Regions from separate parts of the Pseudoalteromonas sp. S3431 genome, predicted to be linked through region 1. Evidence: predicted binding sites of a transcription regulator. Region 1 holds the regulator's gene; the other holds the start of a gene.

Region 1 (16,602 bases):
CAGAAGACTTTATTAACACGGTTGCTAATATTGCCGATACATTTGGTGGTATTAATCTTGAAGATATTAAAGCCCCAGAGTGTTTTGAAATTGAAAAGGCATTGATTGAGCGCTGTAGTATTCCGGTTTTTCATGACGATCAACACGGCACTGCAATTGTAACAGCCGCCGGTATGTTGAATGCACTTGAAGTGCAAGAGAAATCGATAGAAGAGGCTATTATAGTATGTTTAGGTGCTGGTGCGGCTGCCGTTGCCTGTATGGAACTGTTAATTAAGTGTGGTGCACTGCGTGAACACATTTACATGCTTGACCGTAAAGGCGTTATTCATACTCGTCGTGATGATTTAAACGAGTACAAACAACTATTCGCTAACAATACGGATAAGCGTACGTTGCAAGATGTTATTGCTGATGCTGATGTATTTGTTGGTGTATCTGGGCCTAATTTGTTAGCAGCCGATGATTTAAAACTGATGGCTGATAAGCCGGTTGTGTTTGCGTGCTCAAACCCCGACCCTGAAATTGACCCCGCACTAGCACACAGCGCGCGCAACGATTTAATTATGGCGACAGGGCGTTCTGATTATCCAAACCAAGTGAATAATGTTTTGTGTTTCCCGTTTATTTTTCGTGGTGCACTAGATGTGCGCGCAAGTGCAATTAACGATGAAATGAAAATAGCAGCAGTAGAAGCGATTCGTAGTATTGCAAAAGAGCCTGTACCAGCAGAGGTCCTAAAAGCTGCCGGTGTTGATAAGCTGGAATTTGGTGCTCAATATATTATTCCAAAACCGATGGATCCACGTTTATTACCACGTATAGCAAGAGCGGTTGCTCTTGCTGCTGTTGAGTCGGGTGTGGCACAAATTGATTTGCCAGAAAGCTATATGCAGTAAATCTATACCGTAAAATTTAATCATAAAAAAACCTCAGTAATTACTGAGGTTTTTTTATTTTACTTTATCTATTTATTCGTCATCTAAAACAGGGACTTCTAACCCCATTTCTTGCATTATTTTTTTCACTTCTTCTGGTACTTTTTCAGCGTTATCTTTACGTAAGTCATCGTCATTAGGTAAAGGTTGGCCTGTAAATGCATGTAAAAACGCTTCACATAGCAGCTCACTGTTTGTTGCGTGACGCAGGTTATTAATTTGACGACGAGTACGTTCGTCAGTTAATACCTTTAATACATTCAGTGGGATCGAAACGGTGATCTTCTTAACTTGTTCTGATTTTTTCCCGTGTTCTGCGTATGGGTGAATATACTCACCATTCCATTTAGCCATAAGATGTATCGTTGCCTCAGATTATTAATTGCTCACATGCGCTAAAATGCGTGTGAATATGCGTGAAATTCTATCGATTTAAAAAAGATAGTCAAATACTAGTTGTTTGGCCATCTAGCTGTTTAAATGTTTTGACATCTCAAATTGAATAAACTACTCTTTTAGACGTCTAAACATCCAAATTAATCAGGTGACGAATATGAGCGAAAAAAACAAAGCAACCATTGCGGTCCGTAGTGGCGTTGAAGCCGATAAACACCACGGTGCAGTTGTCGCGCCAATCTATTTATCGACTACTTATTCGTTTGCCGATTTTGATACTAAACGCCAATATGATTATGGCCGCAGCGGTAATCCTAACCGCGATATCTTAGCTGAGACCCTTGCTGAGCTCGAAGGGGGAGTACGCGGCATAATTACAGCCACAGGCATGGCGGCTGTACATTTAGCAACTCAGCTGCTTAATCACGACGACACGTTAGTGATCCCACACGACTGCTACGGTGGAAGCTACCGTTTATTTACGTCCCTGCAAAAGCGTGGCTTGCTAAAGCTTGAGGTTTTAGATTTAACAAAACCAGAAAGTCTTCAAAAAATATTAGTAATTAAACCAAAACTCATTTGGATTGAAACACCAAGTAACCCTGTACTACGTTTAACTGATATTAAAGCGGTTACTGATATTGCTAAGCAGTGTGGCGCACTGGTGGCCGCTGACAATACATTTTTATCGCCTGCTTTACAAAATCCGATTAAGTTTGGTGTAGATATTGTGGTGCATTCAACCACTAAATATATTAACGGACACTCAGATGTAGTGGGCGGTGCTGTTATTGCTGCAACACAAGAGATCGGTGACGAGCTTGCTTGGTGGGCTAATAACATTGGTATCACAGGGGCACCTTTTGATAGCTATTTAACGCTTCGTGGTTTACGTACTTTAAATGTGCGCTTAAGGCAGCATCAAGAAAATGCATTAGCAATAGCTCAGTATCTCGAAGAATCTGAGTTCGTTAGCCAAGTTTATTACCCTGGGCTTGAGTCGCACCCCCAACATGAATTAGCGAAAGCACAGCAGCTTGGTTTTGGTGGCATGGTTAGCTTTGATATTAAAGGCGACATAAACGATGCAGCGGCATTTTTAACTAGTCTACATAACTTTAGTTTAGCTGAGTCGCTAGGCGGCGTTGAGAGCTTAATATGCCACCCTGCGACCATGACGCATGCAGGGATGGATGCAACAGCGCGCTTAGAAGCCGGCGTTGGTGATACGCTTATTCGTGTTTCTGTCGGAATAGAAGACATTGAAGATTTATTAGCAGATCTTGAACGTGTATTTACACTTGTAAAACCTGGCAGAAAAAACAATACAAATCGATTAACTAAAGGTGCGGGAACATCGAGCGGTGATGCTAAGTTAAGTGCCGCTTACCCCGCGCTTTGGTAACTAACATGACTAAAAATATACATAAATTTGGCGGTTCGAGTTTAAGTTCAGCACAGCGTTACAAAAGTGTTGCGGGTATTATATTAGAGCACACACAACCTGGTGATTGCGTTGTGGTATCAGCAGCTGGGAAAACAACCGATACACTAGTTAAGTTATGGCAAAGTTACCAGCAGCAAGATACACATGTAATTGCTGATATTTTATTACAGTTAAATAATCATCAAATAGATTTAATAGAGCAGTTATTACAAGCTAATACAAAGTGTAACGCTCTAAAAAAATTGAATGAAGAGCTATCAACAATAACGCTGTTAGCGCAAACAGGGCAGCTACAAGAAGCCCAATTGCTTGCTCATGGAGAGTTATGGTCAGCACGCGTACTCGCTGCTTACCTGCAGGAGCTTAATGTTGATGCGTGTGTTCACGATGCGCGTGCTTTATTTACATTAAATGATGGGCAGTTATTACATGAACAAAATACTCAACAGTGCGCAAACTTAATTGCGCATAATAAAATTAACGTTGTAACTGGATTTATTGCAGCTAATACAGCAGGGGATACTGTAACGCTTGGTCGTAATGGAAGTGATTATAGTGCGACCTTACTCGCTAATTATTGTCATGCAAAACAAGTCTGTATTTGGACTGACACACAAGGTGTATTTAGTACCGACCCTCGTAAAGTTAGTAAAGCGATTAAATACGCGAAGGTGTGTCGTGGACAGGCCAATTTGTTAGCACGACTAGGTAACCCCGTATTGCATGCTAAAACATTATCTCCTCTTAAAAATACGGATATAAAATTATCAGTACGAAGTAGCTTTGATGTACAAGCTAGCTCTACTGACATCGTTAAAGAAGGTAGTGCCAAGCAAAAGCGCTTTATAACAACGTTACAAAATATTGATTTATTAATAGTTGAAAACTTAAGTGAAGGAGATATTGCGCATGTGAGTCAGCTTATTCAGCATAGCTTGCATCACTTTAGTCAAAATGGTGAGACGTACTTAGTTGTGCCAGCTATTTCGACGCATCAGGTTATTAGCTATTTTGAAGGTCGAGCTAATATTAACGAATCGAGCTTACACGGGTGTGCTGTGATTGCGCCAGAGCAAGATATTAGTAAATTGCACTTATTGGCGATTAATTTATTAAATGCACATGCGATTGAACCACGATTTGCACACCAAGATAGCGGCTATATTTTATTACTTACTGATCAAGTGATTGATAGCGATATACTTAGCATATTACACGATAAGCTGATTAACAAAGGGCAGGAAATTGCTTTAATAGTCGCTGGACTTGGTAATGTAGGTGAGGTGTTTATTGAACAGTTATCTACTCAAGTTGAGCGCTTGTCAGATGACTTTAGTATTAAGCTTGTTGGCTTAGTGCGCTCTCAAAAAATGCTTTTTAATCCTAATGGGATTGGTGTATCGCAATGGAAAACCCAGTTTCAACTTGAAGCGTCTGATTATCAAAACCAAACATTATTAAATGCAATTGATGAACTTGATTACGAACATAAAGTGATTGTAGATATAACAGCGAGTGAAAAGTTTAGCCGGTTATATCCTGATTTTGTAGAAATGGATTGTCATTTAATAAGCGCTAATAAGTATGCAGGTACAGCTCCTACTAATTGGTATAAAGCACTACGTACAAGTATCTCTGAACGCAACTTACATTGGCGTTATAACACCAGTGTGGGGGCTGGTTTACCCATTAATTTTGCGCTTGCTGATTTACAAAATAGTGGCGATAAAATAACACGTATTGAGGGCGTATTTTCTGGGACGTTATCGTGGTTGTGTAGTAAGTATGATGGTTCGATTATATTTTCAGATTTAGTGCTTGAAGCGCAAAAAATGGGTTTTACGGAGCCCGATCCTCGCGAGGATTTATCTGGGCGTGATATGCAGCGAAAATTGCTTATTTTAGCCAGAGAGTTGGGGGTTGAATTAAATCTTGAGGATATTAGTCTTTCGGCATTGATGCCTGATGAACTTGCGCAAGGGAGTTGGGATGATTTTTTAAGTAAAAAGTCCCAGTTAGATAGCTTTATTCAAGAGCATGCAAAGAGAGCTAAGGCACAAAATTCGGTGCTTCGTTATACAGGCTTGCTCGAAATCGCAGAAAATGAAGTAATAGCGAAAGTCGGTATCGCGTATGTATTACAAAGTGATGTTTTGGCTAGTTTAACGCCAGGAGATAATATTTTTGTTATAAATAGTAAGTGGTATAGCGATAACGCGCTCGTTATCCAAGGCCCTGGTGCTGGTAAAGAGGTCACTGCAGCGGGTGTACATTCTGATTTGTATTGGCTGGTCCAAAATTTAAGGTAGTATTACGGCAGCCTAAAGTGGCTGCCGTTTTTATTTAACGCTATTTAAAATAGCTCTTCTTCTGTTTTTGTATCTTCCTCAAATATATCGGTAGGTTGGGAAAGTACATACTTAGTTGGGGCTGTACCTTTGTCAAAATATTCAAAGCGGCTTGTGTAATCGTTTTTGTGGCTCAGTAAACCTGTTGCTAAATCAATACGAATAGATACTAAGTCTTCGGGTGGTTCTATAGGCGCTTCTGGTGCATCTTCAAGTGCCACTTTCATAAACTCAATCCATGCTGGTTGCGCCGTTTTAGCCCCTGACTCTGCCCCTGAGATTTGACTGCTATCAAGGTTGTTATTATATGTTGAGCGGCCTAACGAGTTACCGGGGTTATCAAACCCAACCCATACAGACGTTAGTACATTACGATTAAAGCCACTAAACCAAGTATCTACAGAGTCATTAGTCGTGCCTGTTTTACCTGAGAGATCACGTCTCTTTAATGCTTGAGCACGCCAGCCTGTTCCGCTCCAGCCTGTTTTATGTGCCCAACTACCACCGCCCCAAATACCACTATGCATTGCATCAGCAATTAAAAATGCATTCTGTTTAGAGATAATCCGTGGTGCGCATTTTTTTTCTTGTTGCTTTTCAGTTTCGAAATTCTGCATTGTTACATCGTTGTTCAATACGCTTAACGTACTATCGCTATCGTCACAAGCTTCTGTTGGATTTGTTTTAAATAACACGTCACCATAAGCATCTTGAATTTCAGAAATAAAGTAGGGTTCTATTAAATGCCCGCCATTTGCAAAAGCACTCATACCGCGTGCAAGTTCAAGCGGCGTAATAGAAGCGCTACCAAGCGCAAGTGATTCACTGCGATTAATATCTGAATTTTTGAAGCCAAATTTTAGTAGGTGCTCTGCCGTACGCTGTAGGCCAACTCCGCGTAACAAGCGCACCGAAATAACGTTTTTAGATTGTGCTAAAGCACGACGAATACGAATAGGTCCATTATACACAGCGGGGCTGTTTTTTGGTCGCCATGCAACACCTTGGCTTTTATCCCATTGGTTAATTGGTGCATCGTTTAATATTGAGGCTAAGGTGTAGCCTTTTTCCAGTGCAGCAGAGTAAATAAAAGGTTTTATATTAGAGCCTACTTGGCGCTTAGCTTGTACTGCTCGGTTATATTGACTTTGTTCGAAACTATAACCACCCACAATCGCTTTAATGCGCCCATTTTGTGGGTCAAGAGAAACGATGGCACTAGATGCTTCAGGAATTTGGCTAAGTAAATAGCTACCGTCGGTATTTTTACGTAACCAAATTTGTTCGCCGGGTGCGAGTATTTCATTGGCTGCTTTAGGTGCAAAGCCTTGGCGATAACGCGTAATGTATTTACGAGCCCACTTTAGGTTATCCCAAGTCAGTGTGGTTTGCTCGCCACTTTTAAGTAATACATCAGCTGTTTTGTCATTCACTGCGATTACAACGGCCGCTTTTAATTGGCCAAACTCATTTACAGATTTTAGCTCACTGAGCATTTGAGACTTGCTAAATACAGGCTGTGTTTCTGGATCCCACAACGTTTTAACAGAGCCTCTATAACCATGGCGCATATCATAATTGTGTAAATTATTGATGAGTGCTGTTTGTGCCGCTTTTTGAACTTTTGACTCAACAGTAGTAAATATTTTATAACCTGAGTTATAGGCTTTATCGATTCCGTAACGTGCCACCATTTCTGCACGCACCATTTCAGAAATATAAGGAGCATACAGATCAATTTCTGCACCGTGAAAATAAGCTGTAATAGGTTGCCTGATGGCATCGTTGTATTGTGTTTGTGTTATGTAGTTTTCTGTTAACATGCGGCCAAGAACAACATTGCGACGAGATTTTGCGCGAGTTGGGTTACGGATCGGGTTTAAGGCTGATGGCGCTTTGGGTAAGCCGGCAATCATCGCCATTTGGGCAAGTGTAAGATCTTTTAATTCTTTTCCGTAATATACCTGTGCAGCAGCGCCAATACCAAAAGCACGGTTACCTAGTTCTATTTTGTTTAAATAGAGTTCAAGAATTTCGTCTTTCGTTAGTAAATTTTCTATATGAAGCGCTATAAAAATTTCTTTAACTTTACGAATATAAGCTTTTTCACGAGTTAAGAAGAAGTTTCGAGCTAGCTGCATTGTTATTGTACTTGCACCTTGCTTTTTTTCGCCTGTTGAAATCAAAACCAATGCAGAACGAACAATACCAATAGGGTCTATTCCCACATGGTCATAAAAACGGTTATCTTCAGTTGCTAAAAATGCATTTATTAAAGGTTTTGGTATTTCGTCAATCGTTACGGGGATCCGTCTTTTTTCACCAAATTGATTGATCAGAAGGCCATCTTTAGTGAATACTTGCATAGGAGTTTGTAATTGCACATCTTTTAAAACTTGCACACTTGGAATATCAGGTTTAACGTAGTAATAAAGACTGATTAAAGTAATCAGCCCAAGTAATGTGCAAATGATAAAAAATTGTAAAGTTCGTTTTAATAAAATCACTTATATTTCCCTAAATGGACTCCCAATTATGTATGGAGACTGCTAGTATATATTGATTAAAAAATGAATAATATTTTTTAAGATAAAAATTATAACTTGTTTATTATTAAAACAAAGGCCAAGTTTCAAACATGCTAAGTCAACTATTTCAAAAGCCGTCAAAAATGATGGTAGGAATTGATATTGGATCGCACTCTATCAAGGCGGTACTTTTAAGTGAAATTGAAACTGGATTTCGTCTTGAAGCATTAGCGATTGAACCAATGCCTAAGGGTGCAATGAGCGAACGTATTATTCAAGATATTGAAGCAATTGGTAATGTAATATCAAAATTAAAAAGAAAGTTACCAAAATCACTAAAATCTGCTGCTGTAGCCGTCTCTGGCCAAACAGTTATTACTAAAGTTATTTTTATGGATGTGTCATTAACTGACGCTGAACTTGAATCACAAATTGAAATTGAGGCTGATAGTCTTATTCCATACCCCCTTGATGAAGTTAGCTTAGATTTTGAAAAATTATCAACAAATGAAGCCGATCCAAGTAAAATGAATGTGTTACTTTCTGCAGCCCGTACAGAAAGTGTCGAAGCGCGAGTTGGCGCTTTAGAAGTTGCAAATTTAGAAGCGAAAGTTGTTGATGTAGAAAGCTATGCATTGAGCCGTTCGATGGATGTTTATTACAAGCAGTTACCAAGCGATGCCTTTAATAAGTGTGTTGCTGTAGTTGATATTGGTGCTGTGTTGATGTTGGTGAGTGTTGTACAAGCCGGTGAAACAATATATACCCGCGATCAAGTTTTTGGCGGCGATCAATATACCAATAGTATTGTTGCTTACTATAATAAAGGGTTCGATGAAGCTGAAATTGGAAAAACATCGGGTGATCTTCCGCCAAATTACACTTTTGAAGTACTTGCTCCTTTTCAAACATCATTACTTCAACAAGTACGTCGAGCGGTACAGATGTTTTTGACTACCAGCGGTAAAGACCAAATTGATTATATTGTTCTAACCGGTGGAACGGCCATGATAAATGGGCTAGATCGTTTATTAATAGAAGAACTTGGTATCCACTCCATTGTTGTAGAACCGTTTACGAATATGGAGATTTCTCCCAAGGTAGACCGTAATGTAATGCAACGCCATAGAACACAGTTTGCTATTGCGACAGGACTGGCATTAAGGAATTTTTCATCATGCCACATATAAATTTATTACCTTGGCGTGAATTGCAACGCGAAGAGTCAAAAAAGAAATTTGTTACTATTTTAATTGCTGTTGTTATTGTTTGTTTTGCAAGTATGTATGTATTGAACTCGTTCTATACTGCTTTGAAGGATGGACAGAATTTAAAAAATAACTACCTCAGTTCAGAAATTAGTCTATTAGATAAGAAAATTAGTGATATTAGAGATTTAGATTATAGGAAAGAAAACTTACAACAACGTATGCACCTAATTGAAGAATTACAGAGCAGTCGTAATTTAGGCACTCAAATAATGGATGAAGTTGCTAAAATAGTCCCCGCTGGTGTTTATTTAACTAAGTTAGAACGTCGAGGCAATAGAATTCATGTATTAGGGCGCAGTGAATCAAATAACCGCCTCTCCAACATGCTTAGAGAAGTACAAAACTCATATTTATTAGAGCGCCCAACAATGCAAGGCATTGTTGCTGGCAATCAATCTTCTCGTTTACTTAGTGATTTCAATATGGAGTTTTACGTTAAACCATTTGATAAAATTGGTGAGGTTCCAAATGAACCTTGATTTAAAAGCGTTTAGTGATATTGATTGGAATGAGATTGAACTTGATAATATTGGCGAATGGCCAATTGCTGTTAAGGTTATTTGCGCTACATTTGTTGCTGCTTTAGTGCTGTTTTTTAGTTATAGCTTATTGGTATCTGATGAAATTGATAGTTACCATAATGCGGTTACAAAAGAAGTTGAATTACGGACAACTTATCGTACCAAATATGCTGTAGCCAGCAGGCTTGATATTTATCGTGAACAAATGCTTAAAATGGAGGAGAAATTTTCTCAATTATTAAAGCGTTTACCTACCTCAAATGAAACCCCTGGTTTGTTAGATGATTTATCTTATGTTGGAACTACAAGTGGTTTAACTTTTTTAAAGATTGGCTGGCTGCCAGAAGTTGAAAAAGAATTTTATACTGAGCTACCTATTAAAATAGAGGTTGTAGGTACTTATCATGAGTTTGGTGAATTTGTGGGAAAAGTGGCTCAATTGCCGCGTATTGTGAGCTTACATGACTTTTCTATTTCATCCTCAGGCGAAAAGCAGTTAACATTTAGTGTGGTGGCAAAAACTTATCGCTATGAAGAAGGGGAGGTAAAGTGAAGCATTTTTCCTTTATTCCTATAGTTGCTCTCCTGCTAAGTGGTTGTAACGACGATACCTCAGAACAAAAAGAGTTTATAGATCAAGTTAAAGCGAGTACGACTGCTAGAGTTGAAGCAATTCCTGAATTAACAAAGTTCGAGCATTTTGAATATAACGCTGGGCAGCTAAGGAGTCCTTTTGTGGCCCCGCAGCCTGAAATAATCCAAAACAAATTAACTCAAGTTAAAAATTGTTTACATCCGGATCCTGAACGCCAACGTGAAACCTTAGAAAAATACCCACTGGATAATTTATCTATGAAAGGAACAATCGGATCAAGTGGACAAGCTTGGGCGCTCATTACAGCTACAGACGATACTTTACATCGTATTACAGTCGGTAATTATTTAGGTAGCTATGATGGCAAAGTACAATCAGTAAATAATGATTATATTGAGTTAATAGAATTAATCCCAGATGGGTCTGGTTGTTGGAAAGAGCGCCTGACTAAATTAGAAATGTTAGAGGCGGCAACCAATGGCGCAGGTTAATAACAAAAAAGGTAAGAACAAAATGCATAAGGGTGTACTTTGGCACAACCGTATTCAACGAGCTCTATTTGCAACTTTAGCTCTGGTTATAGCCAATTCAGCTATTGCAGCGCCGTTGCTCTATGATATTCGTTATAACCCATTACTCAAGGGTGAAACCGAGTTGCAGCTGGTATTTGATGAAAAGTTAACGCAAGAACCAAAAATACAAGTATTTAATAGCCCGGCACGAATTGAAATGATGTTTGATTCGGCACAATTAGAGCAAGGTCTTGAAAATGTACAGGTAAACCAAGCTGGCATTAACAATGTTACTAATGTACTTACTGATAAGGGATTAAAAGTAACAATAAATCTTACTCGTTTGAAAATCTATGAGACGGAAGTTAATAATAATTTAGTGTCTTTACGTGTTTCTGATAACCCATTAACAGAGCAAGACGTTGATGATGAAGCAACTAGCTCTGATGCAGTGTCTGGAAATTATATCAATCGGATTCAGTCTATTGACTTTCGTCGGGGGGAGAAGGGCGAGGCAAAAATACTGGTGTTCTTACAAGATACGCAAGCCGCAATAGAAGTGCATGAAAGTGGTGGTAAAATTATTGCTGATTTTCATCATACAGATATTTTAGATGACTTACTGTATGAGTTAGATGTGCTCGATTTTGGCACCGTAGTAAGCAGCATTGAAACTTTTAAAGAAGATGGATTAAGCCGCGTTGTTATTGAACCAAATGCCGCTTTTACTTTTACCTACCAACAAATAGATAATATTCTTACTTTAACGGTGGAAAGAGACGAAACGCAAAATGCATATTTAGATGGCGGTAAAGATTACCAAGGCCGCCTAATGACATTAAATTTTCAAGATATTTCTGTTCGTGCAGTGTTACAAATCATAGCGGGCTATAATGATTTTAATTTAGTCACTAGTGACTCGGTGACAGGTAATATTACATTGCGCTTAGATGGCGTGCCTTGGGATCAGGCGCTTGATGTTGTTCTTAAAATTAAAGGCTTAGACAAGCGTATGGATGGTTCTATTTTGATGGTTGCGCCATCAGAAGAGCTTGCTGCACGTGAAGCTAAAGATTTACAAGCAAAGCAGAACGTAGAAAACTTAGAACCGCTTTACAGTGAATACATTCGTTTAAACTACGCAAAAGCAGAAGAGTTTGCTGATTTATTAAAAACAGATACAAATAGTATTATCACTCAACGTGGTAGCGTATCTGTTGATAAGCGTACTAATACATTATTGCTCAAAGATACGGCCAAAAGTATTGAGAGCGTGCGACGCATGGTCGAAACACTTGATATAGCGGTTAGACAGGTTGTAATCGAATCACGTATGGTAACCGTGCGTGATAATGTAACCGAAGATTTAGGTGTGCGCTGGGGGTTTAGCGACCAGCAGGGCAGTGATGGCATATCAGGTACACTTGAAGGCGCTAATACAATATCAAATGGTATCATTCCTGATATCTCTGATCGTTTAAACGTGAATTTACCCGTGACAAACCCATCAGCAAGTATCGGCATGCATATCGCCAAGTTAGCTAACGGTACTTTGATTGATTTAGAGTTAACAGCTCTTGAGGAAGAAAACAAAGGTGAGATTATTGCGAGCCCTCGTATTACTACTGCAAACCAACAACAAGCACGAATAGAGCAAGGTACTGAAATCCCTTATGTTGAGTCAGCTTCTAGTGGTGCGACAACGGTTAGCTTTAAAAAAGCAGTACTGAGTTTACAAGTAACCCCTCATATAACTCCAGATAATAAAGTTATTTTGGATTTAATTATTACTCAAGATACGCGAGGAGATACAGTTCAAACAGGAACTGGGCCAGCTGTTGCAATTGATACTCAGCAAATTCAGACACAAGTGCTAGTGGAAAATGGGCAAACAATCGTGCTCGGCGGTATTTTTCAGCAGCAAATCATAAATTCGACTAAAAAAGTACCTCTACTTGGTGATATTCCGTACTTAGGAAGGCTGTTTAAGAGTACAAGTGAGTTTAACGAAAAGAGAGAATTACTTATTTTTGTAACACCAAAAATACAAATAGACTAAAATTAGGCGTGTTTTTGTTAACCAATGGGCGATTATTCAGATTAATTGCTCGTTATATGGCTTTTTATTCTAATTGACTTGAAATACCCCAGCAATTACTGAGATAATCCCCTCCTTAATTTTGGGGCCAGGTCGTTAGGCGGGGTTTTATTTCAAATTTTAGAGTTCGTTTGTACTAAAAGATATGGCTGAGAAACGTAATATATTTCTAATTGGCCCCATGGGGGCTGGAAAAAGCACAATTGGTCGTCACATTGCCGATCAATTACACCTTGAATTTGTTGATTCTGATCAAGAAATCGAACGCCGTACCGGTGCAGATATTGCCTGGGTGTTTGATCTTGAAGGTGAAGAAGGCTTTAGACTTCGTGAAGAATCTGTTATTGGCGACTTAACTGAGATGCAAGGTATTGTACTTGCAACTGGTGGTGGTTCAGTAATGAGTAAAGAAGTTCGAAACAAGCTTTCTGCTCGCGGTATAGTAGTATACCTAGAGACACCTATAGAAAAGCAAGTTGCACGCACACAACGCGACAAGCGTCGCCCATTGCTGCAAACTGAAGAAGCACCTCGTGATGTACTAGAGCGCTTAGCAGAAGAACGCGAACCGTTATATAAAGAAGTGGCTGATTTTGTTGTACGCACTGATGAGCAAAGCGCTAAAGTTGTTGCTAACCAAATCATCGAGAAATTAGATTTTTAAAAACCAATAATAAAGGAAGACTGAGCATGCTTGAATTAACTGTTAATTTGGACGAGCGAAGTTATCCTATATATATTGGTCAATCTGCACTTCAAGATAATGGCCGCCTAATTCACTACATTGGTGATTGTCGGCCTATCATCATTACTAATGACACAGTTGCACCTTTATATCTACAAGGGCTACTTGATTCGTTAGCTGAGCTAAAACCACTCTCTTTTGTCATACCTGACGGTGAGCAATACAAATCACTAGAATGGTTTGAAAAAATATCTGCTTTTTTACTCCAAAATAACTGCGGTCGTGATACGTGCTTAATTGCATTAGGTGGTGGTGTTATAGGTGACTTAACTGGGTTTGTAGCTGCATGTTACCAACGCGGTGTGCCATTTATTCAAATACCAACCACATTGTTATCGCAAGTAGACTCATCAGTTGGTGGTAAAACAGCTGTAAATCATCCTTTAGGTAAAAATATGATTGGGGCATTTTATCAGCCACAAGCGGTTTTTATTGATACCAAATCTTTGCATACGCTACCAGCAAGAGAATTTGCTGCCGGTATGGCTGAGGTTATAAAATATGGATTGATTTATGATACTGAATTATTTAGTTATTTAGAAAAAAACGTAAAAGACTTACAGCAATTAAATGAAGCGTGTTTACAGCATATTATTTTTAGATGTTGTGAAATTAAAGCTTTAATTGTTGCTCAAGATGAAAAAGAGCAAGGCCTTAGGGCACTTTTGAATCTGGGTCATACATTTGCCCATGCGATTGAAGCGCAAATGGGTTACGGTATTTGGCTACATGGTGAAGCTGTTGCAACAGGAATGGTGCTTGCCGCACAACTTGCTCATACACGCAAAGACTTGAGTGCTGATGAAGTGGCACGTATTATTGATGTTATTACGCAATATAACTTACCAACTAAAATACCTACAGAAATGACAAGCGAGCAGTTTTTAACGCATATGCGTAAAGACAAAAAGAATAAAAAAGGTACAATTCGGTTTATTTTACCAACCCAATTTGGTCAATGCGCATTAGTTGATGATGTATCTGACGACCAAGTTCGAGCCTTAATCGAGCAATAAATGCAGTCACAAATTTTACCAAGCCGTGCGGCTTTGGTGGATAGAATCGCATTGCAATTTGAATACGGGCAAAACCTTATCGTTTTACTTGGCACATCAGGGCTAGGTAAAAGTTATATGCTCGAAACCTTCATTACCGATAAATATAATGACTTCAATAAAGCTTTTGTACAAGTAACAGGAAAAATGACTGATACTCAGCTTATGAGTCAGTTATTAGAACAAAGCTTTAATGCTCCTTTGGTGGATCATAATTTAAGCTTATCTGAAAACTATTATCAATTGCTTCAACAGCAAACATGTGGGCCTTGTTTGTGGGTGCTTGACGGTGGTAGACATCTCTCAGAAGAAATACTCATTGAGCTTGAGTCATTGGCTAAAATGAGTCCAAGTACCTTGTATATTATGGTCGCTTCACAATCAAAACTGTTTTTTAATGATGTTGTTGAAATTTATTTAGAGCCTTTAAGCCTACGAGAAAGTAAGCAGCTTATGAGTTGGTACTTCACTGCTCTTCCTTATGACGAGGATCCTGTTTTCCAGACTTTTTTGTCTGAAGCTCGAGGGAATCCTAGCTTATTGTTGGCATGGCAACCCACTGAACATGTGGCAGATTTTACAGTCAAAGATAAAGTATCGTGGCGATTACACTTATTAACTTTACTGTTGATAATAATGTTCTTAATTATAGGTTTATTGTATAAATCAAATATGACGCAATGGTGGCAGCAATATCATCAGCAGGAGCAACCTGAGTTGCTAACGTTAGCCATTCCAGTGAGTGAAGTAAGTAATCGACTCATGTCTCCTAATGAAGCGCCTATCCCCCAAATACTTCCAGATGTAATAAACGAGACGAAGCTTAAAGAGCACCAGAATGATGTGCCCGCAATTATGCAAAGCTTAAAAAAAGCGAGCGTAGAAACGGAACGGTTAGCTACAAATATAAAAATAGCTGAAGAGCCACCTAAACCGCAAGTGAAGAATGAACAATCAGATGTTGAAAAGAATTGGTACTTACAACAGCCTACTCACCACATTGTAATTCAGTTATTAGCCGTAACACAGCAGCAAATTAGTATTGAGTTTATGACTAAATATGAACTGGAAGGTGAGGCCTATACTTATCAAACTAAAAGAAACAACAAAATTTGGTGGGTAGTTACGTTTGGTAATTTTGCGAGTTTAGAGGATGCAAAATTGGCAATGAAAACATTGCCTTCTGACATTTTAAAAAATAAACCTTTTTATAAAAAAATTAGCAAAATAAAACAAGAAATAGCACTAGTTGATCAGTAAATCAAATCGCTTTAGTGTAAAATCGCGTAACACCAGATTGAAGTAAAGAGCCAATGCAGCAAAAGAGTAGAGCCTTCCTTAAATGGGCTGGCGGAAAATACAGCCTCGTTGATGATATTAACGCGCGACTAAACCAAGCAAGCAAGCATGCAGACACTTTGGTTGAACCTTTTGTTGGTGCTGGATCGGTGTTTTTAAATAGTAATTTTAAACATTATATTCTTAATGATATAAATGCAGATTTAATAAACTTATACAAAGAACTAAGAAATTCACCAGATGAGTTTATTAGTGATGCAAAAAAGCTATTTGTTGATTTGAATAACCATCCTGACGCTTACTATGAGTATCGTGTACAGTTTAATCAAAGCCGCGATGTATATGAGCGATCAATGTTATTTTTGTACATGAACCGTTATGGTTATAACGGGTTGTGTAGATACAACTTAAAAGGTATTTTTAATGTGCCTTTCGGTAAATATAAAAAGCCTTATTTTCCTGAAAAAGAAATGTATTTTTTTGCCGCGAAAGCTCAGCAAGCAACTTTCACCTGTTTAGATTACGATGATGTATTTAAATTGGTACCCGAGAATGCAGTTATCTATTGCGACCCGCCATATGTACCCTTAAGTAAAACTGCATCATTCACCTCTTATGCAAAGGGTGGCTTTAATTTAGATGATCAGGCTAACTTAGCTAATTTGGCAGAGCGGGCAGCATTTGAAAATAATACACCAGTACTTATATCTAACCACGATACAGTATGGACCCGAAAGATTTATAGCCAGGCATCATTGGATCAAATTCAAGTAAAGCGGACTATTAGCCCTAAAGGCGGTTCTCGTAATAAAGTAGATGAGTTAATGGCTATGTATTTACCACTAAAGC
Region 2 (16,602 bases), on a different contig from region 1:
GGTAAGTCCGCTAAATGTTTTAGCACGCGGTTACAGCATTACAAAAAATGAAAAAAATAAAGTGGTTAAGTCAGTAAGTGATGTGAAAACCGGTGATGCACTTATTACCGAACTTGTTGATGGTGTTGTACATTCTAAAGTAGTGAGCAAGCACGCTTAACTAAAATAGGAGCACTTACTCTTTGGTGCTCACTATAAATTCTATTCGCTCGTCGTTTGAGCTTGATGAGGTGATTTTAAACTGTTGCCACCAAGGTGTCGTTGCCAACTTATCATTAAGTTCACGCCACTGTGCATGGCCTTGTTCATTATTCTTATCGGCTAGTAATTCAAATTTACAGATAGTTTGTTTACAAGTTAAATAGCTTAGCTGCGCCGTATTACTTAAATCACTGATGATTAAAAAGTCAGTAAGTGCCGTTTCTATTTCGAAGCTCCACTGCGTATTTTCACTTTCACTATCAAATTTTTCATCAAGCTGCTTAGCAAAATTAGTGCCTTCTAAGCGAGTTCGCTTTAACTGCTGCTGAGCAACTTTCAGCTGTTTTGTAGCTACTGACAATTCGTTATTTAGCGCACTTATTTTCGTAATGTACTCTTTTTCCAGCGGTTGTTGAAGTGCTTTAGTTGTAGTGTTTATAGGTGATTTTTGAACTGATTTATTACCGCTTACTTCAATAATAACATCTTGGCTAGCATGTATAAATTGAGCCGTTTTATCGTTAAACGGTTCATACAAATGCAAAAAGTAACCACTTGTTAATCCTACCCCCACAAAAAAGCTGAGTATCATTGCAAATAAGTTACTTTTATATGGCATTTATTTTCGCCTACTTTTATAGCATTGCACTTGTATGTGAAGCATTTTCAGGCTCAGGATTTGCTAAAAAGTTTTGGTTCATACTTTGCGCCGGACACTCACAATCCGGTCGACCAATAATTTTAGCGGGTACGCCAACAGCGGTTGTGTGTGCTGGAACATTGCTAAGTACAACAGAGCCTGCACCAATTCGTGCGCCCTCGCCCACTTCAATATTACCAAGTACTTTAGCACCAGCGCCTATTAACACACCGGCTCTAATTTTAGGATGACGATCCCCCTGCTCATTACCCGTGCCGCCAAGCGTTACAGATTGCAAAATTGATACGTTATCTTCTATTACCGCTGTTTCACCAATAACAATACCGGTTGCATGGTCAAACATAATACCTTTACCCACTTTACATGCTGGGTGAATATCAACCCCAAACACTTCAGATGTTCGGCTTTGCACAAAGCGCGCTAACTCTTTACGGTTTTGTTGCCATAAGCAATTTGCTAAACGGTGCGCTTGAATAGCATGAAAACCCTTTAAGTTTAATATCACCGTAAGGTAAGTTTCGGCTGCGGGATCTCTGTCTTTTACCGCTTTAATATCCTCAGCTACATAAGTAAGCATACGATCGCACTTTACAAATGCTTGATCGAACAACTCACGAATAGTAAACGCAGATACCACCGCGTCCGCCAATTTATTAGCAACAATAAAGCTCAATGCTGAACCCAAACACTCATGATTCAAAATACATGAATACACATGACTCGCTAAAAGAGGTTCACGGGTTACGACTTCATTTGCTTCAGTACGAAGCTGTTGCCAAATTTCATGACGCATAATACTGCACTGCCTTAAATTGATATAAAAGAGCCTTTTGCCAAGTCTAACGGATTTAAAGCCTAAGGTGTTAACCCCTTAGTTATTTGTTCTGGTTATTAGGTATAACCGTTTATTAAGTTTCATTATTAAATAACCTGAACTGTGGATAATAAATCTATCTGGAGCAGCTATTTTCAGCGCTAACTGCGTTGAATTTACTGAAAACCTCTGGCTAGAGAAAATAAATTTAAATACCACCATGATTCAATACGTTAGTAAATCTCTCAACCAGAGTTCAGATTAAATAATAAAAAAGCCCCAATACTTTAAGCATTGAGGCTTTTTCTAACACTTAAAAACCACTTAAATTATTGAAATACTTTATCGACTTTCATCACTTCAATATTTTTAGCAGGAATTGCTAATTTGTAATCAGCAATCACTTTATCTTCAGCCACTAATTCGGCAGGTTTATTCGTGTTGTAAATCATTGGCGATGTTTGCTGCGATGCTAAACGTTTTTGCATATCAGCGCCGTCACCAGTAATAAATACATAGTGAACATTGTCTGTTTGTAAGTTTTCTTTAATAACGCGATTAACATCAGCAAGCGTTAGCGTTTTAAGTTTGTTAGTTACGTAACTTACAAAGCTATCTGTGTTGTAAAATTCGCTATCAAGCGCGTAACCTAATTGGCGGTTTTGACTTGCCACCATTTGCGGCACAAAGTTAATTAAAAAGTTACGCGTTGCTTCAAAGTCGTCTTCGCTCATACCATTTTTAATGAGCTTATCTAGTTCAAACAAGGCGGTACGTGTTGCAAAGTGCGCATCGTTATTAGAGCGAAGCGGGCGTAACCACACTTGAAATATTTGCTCTGAGCGCCCTAGGTTTGCATCTGGCTTGGTTTGAAACATACCACGTGGAAAGTATTCAATGTATGCGTAATCGCCATAGTTCATGCCGCGAGTTTCACGAATGCGCTCATATAAAAAGCTGTTAGAACTACGGTGCTCACCAAAGTACGAACGCACAAGCCAAAGGGTTGTCCAGTCTTCGCTACTTCTTATTGTATCAATAGGGAAACCAAATGATACCGCAGTCGATTGCGCTGACTTTTCTACAATAGTTGCATGATGACCTTTAAGCGCTGGCGCATCAGGAATACTTAAACGGCTTTGCTCACCTTTTGGTAGCGTTGCAAAGTCGCTCATCATTTTAGCTTTAAGTTTTGCAGGCACAGCCCCAATTAAGCCAACCGTGAGTTTAGATTGCGTAAGCTCGCTGTTATAAAACGCTTTAACATCATCTAGCGTCAACGCTTCTAAATCCGAAATATCACCATAGTTGTAGCTTTCGTAAGGGTGATTTTTGTAAAGCGCACTGTATAGCACTTCTTTGCCTAGCTCTTCATCGTTAGATGCTTTTAAGCCTGACTTAATGCCATCGATCATTTCTTTTTTAAGGCGTTTAAAGTCGTCATCTCTAAAGCCTGGATTTAATAATTGATCGCTCACAAGTGTATACCACTGCGCTGCATTGTCTTTATGAATACGCCCTTGAAATGACAGCATTTCTTTATCTATTTGATAGCCAAAGCTACCCGCAAGCGGATAAAGTGCTTTTTGAATATCTTTATAGCTTGTCGCCTCTGAGCCACCTTGTGCAAGCATAGCCGCAGTTAACGCAGCAACACCTTTTTTGCCTTGTGGGTCGGCAGCCGCACCGGTATTGAATAAAAAGTTAACATCGATTAATGGCGAGCCATTGGTTTTATCAAGTACTTTAAATGCAGGCTTCGCAGGTGCTTGTTCAAGCTTTGCAGTAAGCGCATTTAAATCAACTTCTTGCTCAAAACCTGGGGCTTTATCAAGTGCCGACATTGTTAATGTGGTACGTGCGTTATCAGTAAAGTATTTATTAGCAACGGCTTTAATATCTGCGCTGGTGATGTTATCTGCCGATTTATACAGCTGGTTTATAACCTCAGGATCGCGCTCAAAATGCATGTAGCTGGCAAGGGTTGATGCAATCGCTTGCGACGAATCTAAGCCATTAATAAAGCTGTATTTAAGATTCGATTTTAAATCACTGAGCTTTTGCTCATCAACAAGCTCAGTGCGTGCTTTTGCATAAGTTCGGTTAATGGCATCGCGTGCAGTGGCTAAATCGTCTGCGTTTTCTACTTTAACAAATACGTGTAATAAACCCGGATCTTTAGTCTCTGGGTTATAGGTAAACATTTGGCTGGCAATTTGTTTGTCGACCACTAGCTCTTGATATAAATCTGAATTACTAGAAAAATAAAGCTGTGAGATTAAATCAAGTGCCGCTCTGTCTTTTTTAGCAGGCTCCCACGCAGCGCCTTTGTACGATACGAGTAACCAATGCCCTGGTAGCGCTTCATCTTGCTGGTGCAAATATTTTGGTGCTTGTTGAACAGGTTCTGCTTTAATGTCAGCAACATAGTTACCCTTTTTCCAGCTGCCCCAATGCTTTTTAACCATTGCCATTGTTGCTTGTGGGTCTACATCGCCCACAATGACAAGTGACACATACTCAGGTTTATAAAATTTAGCAAAAAATTCTTTACCATAGGCCATTTGATCAGGCATGGCTTCTATGTCTTTAAAAAAGCCCATAGTGGTGTGTTTATACGTGTGCTTATCAAACGCTTTTTCGCGTACAGCGCTTAATAATTTACGAATTGGGCTCGCGTTGTTTTTTAAGTACTCACCTTTTACCGTTTGTGCTTCTGTTCTAAATTGCTCTTCGGTGTAGGTTAAGTTTTGAAAAATATCAGCTTCAAGCTCAAGTACTTTATCAAGATGCTGCTTTGAAAAGTTTAAATGGTAATTTGTGTAATCGTTTGTTGTATAAGCGCGGTTATCAACACCTGAATTTTTTAATATGTCTGAGTAAACATCTTCAGGGTATTTTTGTGAGCCTTTAAACATCATGTGTTCAAAAAAATGAGCAAAACCTGTTTTGCCCTCTTCAACTTCGTTACGCGACCCAACCGATACCGGAATTTGCAGCGACACTACATCAGGGTAATCGGTTTTAACAACCATGACACGTAAGCCGTTTTCTAGTTCTTCAATTAAGTAATCTTGCGAAAAAACACGATCATCAGCTTTATTTACTTGTTCTTGTTGTGCTGTTGTTTGCGTGCTTTGGTTTTGTTGCATGGCGCAACCTGTTAACGCCAGCGATACCGCTAAGTTGGTTGCTAATAATTTAAATTTCATTGTTGTCCCTTTTTAAATTGAGCAAATTTGTTGTCAGATGTATTACTAACTCACCCTCGATTATGCCCCAAAGCCAATAAATATAAGACCCCCAAGGGGATTTATTATGTAAACAACTGTGTCAATTATAAATTATGGGAACAAGCCCTATGAATAAACATCATGTTAGTTGAAAAACTTTCATTAAATAAATCTATCTAGACGTCTAAATGGCTGCTATATTAAATCCATCAAAACAAACTTAGCTGGAATGAGGATTATGGCTTTATCACTAAAAGAGAAGATAGTGGACACCAATCAAGGTGTTTATCTTATTGGTACTACCCCGCCTAAAATTGGCACCGATAAAGCGCAATTAAAAACCATTGCAGAAAAGCTATTAGGTCGCTTACACGAAATTGAATACGACGGCGTGATAATTTACGACATTCAAGACGAAAGCAGCCGAACTAACCAAGACCGCCCATTTGCGTTTAAACAAACCGTTGATCCGCGTGAATACAGCCATTTACTTCGTAATTTATCTGCACAAGATGTGATTACTTATAAAAGTGTGGCGCAGCGTGGCGTAGGCGAATTTAAAGATTGGCTAAGTGAAACTAAAAACGACTACGATTTACGAAATGTTGTTTTAGTAGGTAGCCCATCATCGATAGGCGATATAAAGCTAAGCCTGCCAGATGCGTATAAAGCGATGGCTGAGCAATCAGATGATTTCTTTTTAGGTGGCGTTACGATTGCCGAGCGCCATTCAAGTAAACGAAATGAGCACGAACGATTAATAGAAAAAACAGCACAAGGTTGTCAGTTTTTTATATCGCAAGCTGTTTACGATGCACAAGCTACTATAGAGCTAATCACTAGCTACGCACGTACGTGTAAAGCACAGGGTATTACACCTCAACGTATTATATTAACGTTTACCCCGTGCGGCGGCGAAAAAACCTTAGAGTTTATGCAATGGTTGGGTATCTCAGTGCCAGAGGCAACTAAATGGCGCATGCTTGATGCAGACAATACATTAAGCGAATCCGTCCGTATTTGCCGCGAAAACCTCGACTTAATACTTAAAAGCTGTGCGCATTTAGATGTACCGCTGGGCTTAAATATTGAAAGCTTAACAAACCGTAAAGAAGAAATTGACGCGTCAATTAACTTATACCGTTTATTAAAAGCCATTATGGAATTAAACCTTGCGGAAAAGCTAATAGCTTAAAGGCTAGGTAAGAGCTAATTAACACCCTTCTTGGCAAGCCTCATGGCTTGCTTTTTTATGTCCGTTCTTTGAAAAATTAATTAATAAATACAAGTAAAGATTTGCAGCTTAAGCTATCAATGAAAGCTATTTTTGGTTATTACTCTCAAGCCTTTTTAAGGCAACCCCCATCGATGAGCACATAACACCAAAAATTATTCCCTCATTAGATATAAATCTAATGCTAGGGAACGTTTCAAATAAGCTTATTATTGCTAAGGAAAAAATAAAACCTATCGCAGAAAAAACTAGCCAAGTTTGTGTGGCATGAACCTCCTTTTATAATTGTGCTTTTTTAGCGAGCTTATACGCTTGTTTATTTTTATACATTGCCTGGTCTGCATCATTTAATAGTTTTTCAAATGACTGCCTTTGTTTGTCAGTAAAGCTATAACCAATACTGAGCGATAAATCGCAAACGTCTTCTTTGAGTAAGGCTTTTGAATACTCAGTCGAAATTTTATCCATAATGTAGCCAATCTTACTTTTATCGCTTACTTGCATTACCACAACAAACTCATCACCTCCGATACGCCCGACTATATCAGCATCTCTTAAATGGGTTTTTAGCGTATCTGCCAATATAATTAAGGCTTTGTCACCCACTTCATGACCAAAGGTGTCATTTAATTTTTTAAAGTCGTTTATATCAATAAATAAACAACATACATCAAAACCTAAGCGTAGCGCTAAATTAAGCTTTTGCTGAGCGAGTAAACTAAGTGCTCGGCGGTTATAGATATTAGTTAGCGCATCGAGCATGGCTATTTCGCGCATTTGTTCATAACTATAAATAAGCGCTAAGTCGTCTTCAATTAAATCGCGTAGTTGTTCTATAAGCTCAAAATATTCATTGGTATAAGTTGTTTTTTTAGTGTCTTTTAAGCATAGCGTGCCAAATACTTCGCCTTCTGGCCAATGGATTGGTAAACCTAAGTAGGATTCAACACCATCTTCAACAACCTCCGGTAGAGTGTTCCATGCATCATTATTACTTGCATTATTAACGTATAAGGTATTGTTATTCTCTGCTACGTACTTACAAAAAAGAGGTGTTTGGGGAGGAAGGATAGGATTGGTCTCAAAGTTAGAGCCACCTTCGTTATTTCTAATAACAACGCGATAGCCTTTGCTTGTTGCCTGAACTATATAACCTGACGGGGCCGAAAATAGCCCCGTGATAAGATCAATTGTTTTTTGCCATTTATGCAAAGATATTTGGCCATCAATACCAGAAAATGCCCACTTATCAATTTCAAACATTGCTTTACCTCAGCTACTTATTAGCTTCAGTATAGGCAAAAAAGCAAAGGAAAAGCTATTATTTACGACGCCTACTTGGCTCTCTTTTTCCTGTGATGCGTTTTTTATCGCGATCTTTTCGCGACTTGTTGGTGTTTTTACGATTATCTTTTGGCTTTTTATTAGGATCTGGCTCGTAACCTTCTAACCACTGCGGCGTTAAACGCGTATCGAGTAGTACTTCAATTTCTTCTAGCAGCCATTGCTCATCAAGACTTACCAGCGACATAGCAAGTCCTTGTTCACCAGCACGACCTGTGCGGCCAATACGGTGCACGTAATCCTCGGCAATGTAAGGTAGTTCAAAGTTAATTACGTATCTAAGTGTAGAAATATCTAAACCACGCGCAGCTACATCGGTTGCAACAAGTACGCGCGTAATACCTTCTTTAAAGTTTTGCAATGCACGGTCGCGTGCGCCTTGCGATTTGTCGCCATGGATTGATTCGGTTTTTAAACCGTCTTTACACATTTCTTTAGAAAGCTGATCAGCCATTTGTTTTGTGCGAGTAAAAATAAGCACTTGGCGCCAGTTTTTCATGCCAATCATGTGCGATACAAGTTCGCGCTTGCGGTCTTCATCTACAGCGTAAATAACTTGCTCTACTTCAACTGCGGCTGAGTTGCGCTTATCAACTTCAATTAGTTCTGGATTTTTAAGTAGTTTTTTACTGAGTTCAAACACGCTGTCATCAAACGTAGCAGAAAAAAGTAGAGTTTGGCGATCGCCTGGAATATGTCGCAATATACGTCTTATTTCATCAATAAAGCCCATATCAAGCATACGGTCTGCTTCATCAAATACGAGCGAATCTACACTTGAAAGTACCACACTGCCTTTAACTATATGATCAAGCAAACGCCCTGGTGTGGCCACGATAACTTGTGCTGTTTTAAGTGCTTTTATTTGAGGGCCAATACTTGCGCCACCATAGGCTAAAGCGCCATTGATATGAGTGCCTTGTGCGTACTTTTCAAAGCTGGCAAATACTTGCTGAGCAAGCTCTCGTGTTGGCGTTAAAATTACAATCCGGGCAAGGCCTTGCTCATCTTTTTTAGGGGTATTTAAAAGCTTGTGCAATAAAGGTAAAACAAAGGCGGCAGTTTTACCCGTACCTGTTTGCGCGCTGCCCATTACATCACTTCCGGCTAAAATAGGCGGAATAGTTTTAATCTGAATTGCGGTAGGTTGAGTGTAATTATTTTGCTCAATCGCTGTTAATAATAACGGGTCGAGATTAAGTGATGAGAACGTAGTGGCAGACATAGGCTTAGCTTTAAAATAACAAAGAGCGCTATTGTACGCATATTACTGTACTGCGTAAATTAACCAGTCCAGAAAAGTATTTAATCGTGATTGCTCACTTTCGCTTTAGCGCTAAAACAATAAAAAAACCCAATAAAAAAGGCGCTAAATAACAGCTGTATTTAGCGCCTTTTATAATTTGCTGTAGCTTTAAGCTGGCTTTAGTGTCGCTTTACGTTCGTTGTAAAACGCGATTAAATCGTCAACTGTTGCTTGGCAGTATTCGCGAATACCCGAAACCACCATGTGCTTTTCACCACTGCCCACTTTAACGCCGTTTTCTAACAGGTTAAAACGTAGTGTAATTTTTCCGCGCTTACCGGCATACTCAAAACTAGGCTCTGCAAACTCAAGTTCTGGTGCTGTTATATCAAGATTATCAAGATTGATAAGCATTGATTCGTAAATTACCATCGGACGAGCAGGGTTTATCATTACCTCTTGCTTGCCCATTAATGGGATAATTACATGCGGAAAGGTAGTACCAGAAAACTCAACATAATTTTTTATTAGACTATTAGTTAGTGCTGGGCATTGGCTGGTTTTACCGCTGCGCTTTACCTTTAAAATAACTTTTTCGCCATTGGTAACATCAAACTCATCGGCTCCCTCAGGGAAATGTAGTTTGGTGTTTTCATCAACCATACCGGCAAAAGTAAATTCCATTTGTTCACTAATACCGTAGCGGTCTAGTACCAATGAAAAAAGTAAGTCTCCTGGCGCGCAAAACTTTTTGGCATCTTTGTCATGAAGTGGATTGTAATCATCAGCAACGCATTTAGCGAAGCGACAACCTTGCTCACGAGAGATAGAAACATAATCAGCGTGCTGCTGAAAAAAAGGACTTAACATAGTGTGTTCACTGCTTAAACTGCTTATAACCTGTCCATACTACCAGAAAAAAAATACTGAGAGGTCGAATCTGTTAGATTAGTTACAACCAATGCTATATTCCACTTTTAAAGCACTGCGTTTAATAGATCACTTTTAGTGATTTTTTGCCTATTTGAATAAACACAAACTAGGCAAGTCGGGCTCAATTACTATTCAATCAATTTGATAATCGCCTTGCTACCAATCTGAGTCAATCGAGTAATGCCTAACGATTGTGCGAAAAATATAAAAGTAGGCACCTGCTAATATTTAAAAAGGGACTGGAGAAAAGACCAATCCCGTCAACTTATTTCCTTAGAACGTATTTATTACAAACGCTCTATCAACTGATCTACTTTTGCTACAATAGGCCATGCTGAAGATTGAAAGTTACCTAATACCACTAAAATGTAACCTTTGTCTTGATACATATTTAGTCTGGCAGTCATACCTAAATGAGCACCATTATGACCCACTATTTTGTTATTATCAGCGCCTCTCACTGAAAATCCATACCCCCAGTTTTCTGCACCAAGTTCGGGCTTAGAAGTAAGAGCTTCTTGGGAAAGTTTACGACTAATTAAAGTTCCATTTTGCATTGCTAAAGCGAACTTATGTAAATCGCCTACTGTCGAATACCCACCTCCAGCGGGACCCCCTTTAACTGATTGAAACATTAAGTTTTCAGTAATTTCTCCAGTTTCTACTGAAAACCAATAGTTACGCGCAGTGTTCTTTATAGGCACATCCAAATCAAAACTACCACTATGTTGCATATTAGCTTTCTGATAGATGTTTTTATCAATGTATTTAAAATAACTTTCCTTAGTAACAGATTCAATCACCTGACCAAGTAATAACATACCTGTATTACTATATCGCCATTGAGAGCCTGGTTTAAACGTTGTTTCAATGGAGCTGTATAAGTGTTGAATATCTTCAAGTGAACGTACTTTATGCTGTATTTCGTCAAACCCAGCTATATTACTAATACCTGATGTATGACTTAGTAAGTGGTGAATCTGGATTTTATCAAAGTCTCCCTTACCTAAAAGGGTTTTATCAATGAACTTAGTAATCGGATCATCAAGCAATACTTTTCCTGCTTCAACAAGTTGCAAAATAGCGACGCTAGTAAACATCTTATTCATCGAACCTATTTGAAATTTAGTATCTAAATTATTTTTAACGTCATAGCGTCGAGAGGCTAAGCCATGCGCTTTAGTAAATAAAACTTTGTTACCTTTGGCAAGCAGTATTGTTCCTGAAAAAATGCCATTTATAGCAAGTAGATTGCTATAATTTTTTACCTCATTAACTAATTGTGACTCAGTTAAAGAAATCATATCAAGGCTTTTGGGATTTTCTCCAACAAACCAGCCCGTAACGGCTTGTTCTTCGTTAAAATCGATAACTATTTCGTACTGCATGTCGGTATTTTTTGAATACACTTTACTAATGTGCTGTATGCGGTTATTGGAAGTATCAAGCTCCGTTGAAAGTAGGCTTAATGACCCATGAAAAAGTGCTACGTTCATCGAATAACCAACATAACGATCTTTTCCTGTATTATCCCAGCGAGAAAGTGCATCCGGCGAAAAGTTTTTTACAATAAAATCTTCGACCTGTTTTAAATCTTTGCTGTTTAAAACAGATATAAACTCATCAGCTAGCTTATTGTAGTTTAGCTTATCTGCTGCTAGCGCTTGATTGCAGATAATTGTTATTAAAAATAATAGTGTTACTAAATATCGCTTCATAATGTATTCCTTTTGTAATTTATTTATTAATATGGCGCTGACCTTTCGATTCCTTTTTAACTGTTGTTACCAAGAGAAAGCGATGAATTAGTAATTAAGAAAACGTTAAGAAAAGCTTAAGGGATATATATCTATTAATAACAGTGGGATGGGAAAGGTTTGAGCGTAAACGAACTACCAAATAAATTTTATATTGATGATTTTTTAATTAATATCAAAACCGGTGAGATTATATATAAAGAAAAATCTCAGGTAATTGAACCAAAAGTAATGGCGCTTTTGAAGGCGTTGGCACAAAACCCCAAAAAAGTTATTGCAGCTGAAACGCTTTTTGAAATTGTTTGGCCTCAGGCAATTTACAGTCCAAACTCAGTTCGTAGAAATATAGCCTTGTTAAGGCAAGCGTTATCTGATGACAACAAACGCATTATTAAAACACATCCTAAACGAGGCTACAGCCTAGACTCCGAAGTTAGCTTTCCAGAAAAAAAAGCAAAGGCATCATCAAGAAAAAGCCCCCTTATAAAGTATTTAAAATTATCTTTACTCCTCATTCCTGTTTTCATCCTAATTAGCGTATTTTTTAATTTATCAGATACAAGCAAACAGGTTTCTTTGTTAAACCTAAAACCAATAACTGCAAGCAATGAACAAGAGCGCTATATGCAAATCAGTCCTGATGGACGATTTATGGCGTATATTCAAAATTCCAATCAACCAAACAAGAGAAAAATATTAATTAAAGATCTAGTAACTGGCTCAAGTTGGCCCTTAAAGGATACTTTAAACGCATATACCTACCTTGCATGGGATTCTCACAAAAATGCCTTGGTGTATTCATGCCAAGGTGAGAAAGGTATTTCATTTAATCGCTTGCTACTCGACGCACAATTAAAAGTAGTAAGTGAAGAGCTACTTTTTTCGCGTAGCGATATAACTTGGAATAGTTTATTTTTTATAGATAAGCGCCAACAACTTTATTATTTGGCCAATCAAAACAGTTCTGAGCATAGCCGAAACGTTAGTTTATATCGGCATAATTTGGAGTCAGGACAAACTGAAAAACTACTTAAACCAAATGACTACTTTAAGCCTTATAAGCTTGCTTTGTCTCCGTCTCAAACACAATTAGCGTTAGTCGGTTTTAATAAACAAGCATTATCAGAAGTAAAGTTGTTAAACTTAGATAGTAATGATGTTGTCTCAATCAGACAAATAGATCATAACTGGTACTTCTTAACTTGGTTTGAAAACAGTGAATCTTTATTGCTTAGTAATGGCAGTGAATTAAAGCAACTCTCATTAAATGGTGACCTCACAACGCTTAACTACAAAAGTTATAACTTTTTAGTTTATCCGCAAATTATTAAAGATAAAGTGTACTTTATTGAAGCTAAATCAGATCAAGACATTTTACTGAGTAAATTAAAACAGCTTTCACCTCCCCAAAAAATAATAAACTCAAATACAATTGATAAAGCTGCAGCGCTTTCAGCAGATGAAAAACACATAGCCTATATATCAACAAAAAATGGCTATCCTCAGATTTTTGTCAAACATCTTGAGACAGGCAAAGAACGAATGTTATTCGAAAATTTAAAGCAAGAACTTGCTTTAACCAAACCAGTTTGGCACTGGTCAGGAAAGCGTATAGCGAGCAGTGTAAATAACAAACCGTTTATTATTGAGTTGGAGTCAAACCTATTCTCGATAAAATGGCTAAACGTGATTATTGGTGAGCCTATAGCTTGGTACAACAAATCTGACGCTATATTGTATGTTGATAAAAAAACTCACAATGATGAACTAGTAAAGTTTAATTTTACAACTGATGAAAGAACGACATTAAAAATAAAACGAGCACATGATACATTCTTTTTAAACCATAAAGACGAACTACTGAGCTTTGTAAAAGGTCAAGTTATACCTCATGATTCAGATAACACTTTACTCAAAAGTCCCTATTTATTTACTCAAATATATCCCGAAAAAAATGGTTTTTATTATCAATACACACAAAATGGCAAGCCATTAATAAACTATTATGATTACGAGTTAGGTGTACAAAATTTAAGTAGTAAAACCGAAGAGTTTTGTGCGAAATTTTGTGATCAAATAACCGCAGTAAGTGACAATATAACCTTACTCAAAAGCAAACATAAATCGGCAGACATTTTGGTTTTAGATATTACTTCAAAAAGCACAAAAGTGAGGGGGAGTTTATAGTTTCATAGCAACCAATCCTCAATCGGGGATTGTGTTGCCCTCGCCCACTGGACTCACAATTATTTGCGACAAGCATGGATTGCCCCCTTTAGCTGCACAGGATACAGGGCCATAGTATTTTTAATATATGATTAACAAACTTATACTCTTTATCAGCTAATAAGTTAAGATGAGTGAAATAAATAACCAAATGATCCATTTTTATAAAAACAATGCGTTATAAATTTAATAATTTTGAATTTGATAGTACAAGCTGTGTACTAAAAAAAAATGGTGATGACTTAGCCATTCGACACAATGAAGCCAAAGTACTAAAACTATTGCTAGAGCATTCGAATCAAGTCTTTAGCAAAGAAGATATTTTATCTCATGTCTGGCAAAATAAAGTTGTATCGGAACAAGCTGTTTTTCAAAGTATTAGCAATCTAAGGAGACTGTTGGGTAACCACGCAATTAAAACCTTTTCAAAACGAGGTTATCAGTGGCAACTCCAAATTGATTCTAAACATTCTGATATTGAGGCACACTGCAACATCAGTCAAAATAAACCACTGCAGCATGCAAATACTTTATCAAAACCAAAAAGCCGAAACCATTGGATAACCATTGCACTTACCGGTATTGCCCTTCTTGTATTTACTATCATTAATAACAGTACTGACCAACCTCAAACAGATGAGAGCTCAGTTATTAATATTTCTTATATAGCAATAAGCAATCAACGAGGGACGGAAACCTTTAAACTCAATGATACTGAACTCTTTAACTTTACCGAATTACCTCAGCTAAATACGGCACATTTTCAGGTTTCATCGGAGTTTGAATACCCGCTTTTAGCAAAAGAACACCCATTGATTTTATCTGGCACTATTCGCACACATCATAATTTGACATATATTGATTTTATATTAAAAGGCCCGTTTGCAGATTGGCAAGGGCAATTATCTGGAGTAAATCAACAAGCCGCTTTAAATCAGTTACAACAACATTTACAGCAGCCAGTTATTTTAAAATTACTTAATAAAGCCCAAACACTCGAACTCAAGCAAGCAAATTTATCCATTGCTCATCAGCAAGCACCACATGATCTCATTATTCTTGGTCATCTAGCTAATACTTATATAATGATGGGAGAACTTGATAAAGCGATGGTGATGGCAAATAAACTAGAAAAAATAGCTATTTCACAAAATAAGACACACCATGTAGGTAATGCTTTGCTCTTTCAAAGTGAGGTATTAATCCGTAAAGAGCTATTTGATTTAAGTAAATATAAGCTCAGTAATGCTATTAAGCAGTATCAAAGTATTAATGATTTACACAGACAAGCAGACGCGTGGTTTACGCAATCTTGGATAGACCATAACCAAGGCAATTACCAAGCAATTAAACAAAGCCTACTTAATTCAGTGCAATTAGCTTTTGATGCACAAGATAAACGACGAGAGCTAAGCGCCTTAACTTATCTATCTGTATTAGCCCATAAGCATCAGCAAGAGGATGATAAATACCTTTATTTACAACAAGCAGAAAATAAAATGAAGGATTATCAAATACCTAACTATCACTTTGCTATAGTACCGTATCACTATGCTATTTTTGCTAAAAGCCCACAAGATAAAGAGCCTCATTTAAAACAAGTACTAGAGCTTGCTAAATTAACACCTGATTTTTGGGCTGCACAAAGCAGTCGTCAGCAATTGATGGAATATTATATAAATCAAAATAATCTGGCAGAAGCACAAAATCTTATTAATGGTATTACTACGGATAATGCCAAGAACTCCTACTTAAAAACATTGTTAGCTCAAGCACTGAAAAATGATGATGCATTTACAACTCATGCACAGCGCACTTTTGAGCAAGCTGAGTTGGCGGGTGATCTTTATCTCAGCTTAGATATGGCGTTACTAATTTGTAGCTCCCAAAGTATGCAAGATAATTATGATTTTTATTCTCAATATATTGATAAAAAAGGGACTGACTACTGGCGACGTAATAATGAAAAAAAACTGTTAGCATTAAATTTATAATGTTATCCAAAACTGGATTTAAAATAGTAAGAGACAGCAATACCACGGCCTCTTATTTTATACTTTACAGAAACTAATTTGGGTTAAAGCTTACCCAATTTAATTTCCAGTTTTTATCAAGTGATTTTAGGGTCAGCTTATTTTCACCTTGTTTCAGATAAAAATAAGTGGATCCTCTTTGTGTTTGCCATTTTTTATAACCACCTGTACTCGTTATTTTTTCTACTGCTAATTCCTTACCATTGATTACAACTGCAAAACCTTTTGTATCTCTAGGAGCCGCTACACGGTAGCTAAGGTTATAATTTCCTGAGTGTGCAACTTCAAGCTGATAGTTTATTATCGCATTATCACTAATTCCCTCCCCTCCAGTTAAATTAAATTTACCATCAATATCAGAGGTTCTTCCTATGCTAGCGTTACTGAACTTAATGGCAGATTCTGCTTCCACTCAGCCAGGTGCATGCACCCATGATGTCGGCGTTTTTACGACATTACTGTAATCACCTTGTTGGTTATGCCTTACCGCAACAACAGTATATTCATATTGATGGTTATCTATATTGGCATCTTTAAATGTAGTTTCAATTATATTTGCAGCCAATAGTTTAAACACGCCGCCAGTAGCTGCATTTCTATAGATTCGATAACTTTCAATATCACTTTGGGAACTTTTATCCCACTTTAAGGTAATAATACCCGCTTCTTTATCTAGTTTTAAGTTTGTTACAGTGGCAGGGTAAGGTAAAACAGCATCACGCCTTAATTGTTCACTGCGTTGAGCTGTTTTGAGCGCTTTGATAAATTTTACAGTGTTGCTAGGTATAGCTGGAGCAGCTCCATCTAGTGCAATTCGAAACCCCTCTACCGCCCCTACAAAATCCTCACCCACAACGCCCCTCTGGCTTACGGGAAAAGTATTCCAATGCCAACTACCTCCTCGTGCTACCCTGTATTTA

The links. The regulator MetJ, encoded in region 1, represses methionine synthesis genes. The targets are predictions, from matches to a motif close to TAGACGTCTAGACGTCTA.
Region 2: a site for MetJ is predicted at 5,087-5,104, ahead of DO88_RS15950 (methylenetetrahydrofolate reductase). Genes of this name have one in related genera too.

What each region holds. Positions count from the first base shown of each region.
Region 1 covers NZ_JJNY01000024.1:18,410-35,011, reverse strand. Annotated here, with positions in the region: gene DO88_RS12770 (malic enzyme-like NAD(P)-binding protein) at 1-899, shown strand, start outside; gene metJ (met regulon transcriptional regulator MetJ) at 972-1,292, opposite strand; gene metB (cystathionine gamma-synthase) at 1,492-2,739, shown strand; gene metL (bifunctional aspartate kinase/homoserine dehydrogenase II) at 2,745-5,090, shown strand; gene DO88_RS12790 (penicillin-binding protein 1A) at 5,135-7,636, opposite strand; gene DO88_RS12795 (pilus assembly protein PilM) at 7,768-8,847, shown strand; gene DO88_RS12800 (PilN domain-containing protein) at 8,835-9,407, shown strand; gene DO88_RS12805 (type 4a pilus biogenesis protein PilO) at 9,397-10,002, shown strand; gene DO88_RS12810 (pilus assembly protein PilP) at 9,999-10,535, shown strand; gene DO88_RS12815 (type IV pilus secretin PilQ) at 10,522-12,615, shown strand; gene aroK (shikimate kinase AroK) at 12,800-13,318, shown strand; gene aroB (3-dehydroquinate synthase) at 13,345-14,415, shown strand; gene DO88_RS12830 (AAA family ATPase) at 14,416-15,714, shown strand; gene DO88_RS12835 (Dam family site-specific DNA-(adenine-N6)-methyltransferase) at 15,768-16,602, shown strand, end outside; gene DO88_RS18690 (DUF2970 domain-containing protein) at 16,582-16,602, opposite strand, start outside.
Region 2 covers NZ_JJNY01000008.1:2,394-18,995, reverse strand. Annotated here, with positions in the region: gene xseA (exodeoxyribonuclease VII large subunit) at 1-160, shown strand, start outside; gene DO88_RS15935 (hypothetical protein) at 176-820, opposite strand; gene cysE (serine O-acetyltransferase) at 837-1,655, opposite strand; gene DO88_RS15945 (M16 family metallopeptidase) at 2,006-4,888, opposite strand; gene DO88_RS15950 (methylenetetrahydrofolate reductase) at 5,148-6,104, shown strand; gene DO88_RS15955 (sensor domain-containing diguanylate cyclase) at 6,423-7,406, opposite strand; gene DO88_RS15960 (DEAD/DEAH box helicase) at 7,465-8,712, opposite strand; gene DO88_RS15965 (DUF3581 domain-containing protein) at 8,902-9,603, opposite strand; gene DO88_RS15970 (serine hydrolase domain-containing protein) at 9,954-11,384, opposite strand; gene DO88_RS15975 (winged helix-turn-helix domain-containing protein) at 11,544-13,610, shown strand; gene DO88_RS15980 (winged helix-turn-helix domain-containing protein) at 13,823-15,643, shown strand; gene DO88_RS19040 (carbohydrate-binding protein) at 15,717-16,094, opposite strand; gene DO88_RS0118160 (formylglycine-generating enzyme family protein) at 16,095-16,602, opposite strand, start outside.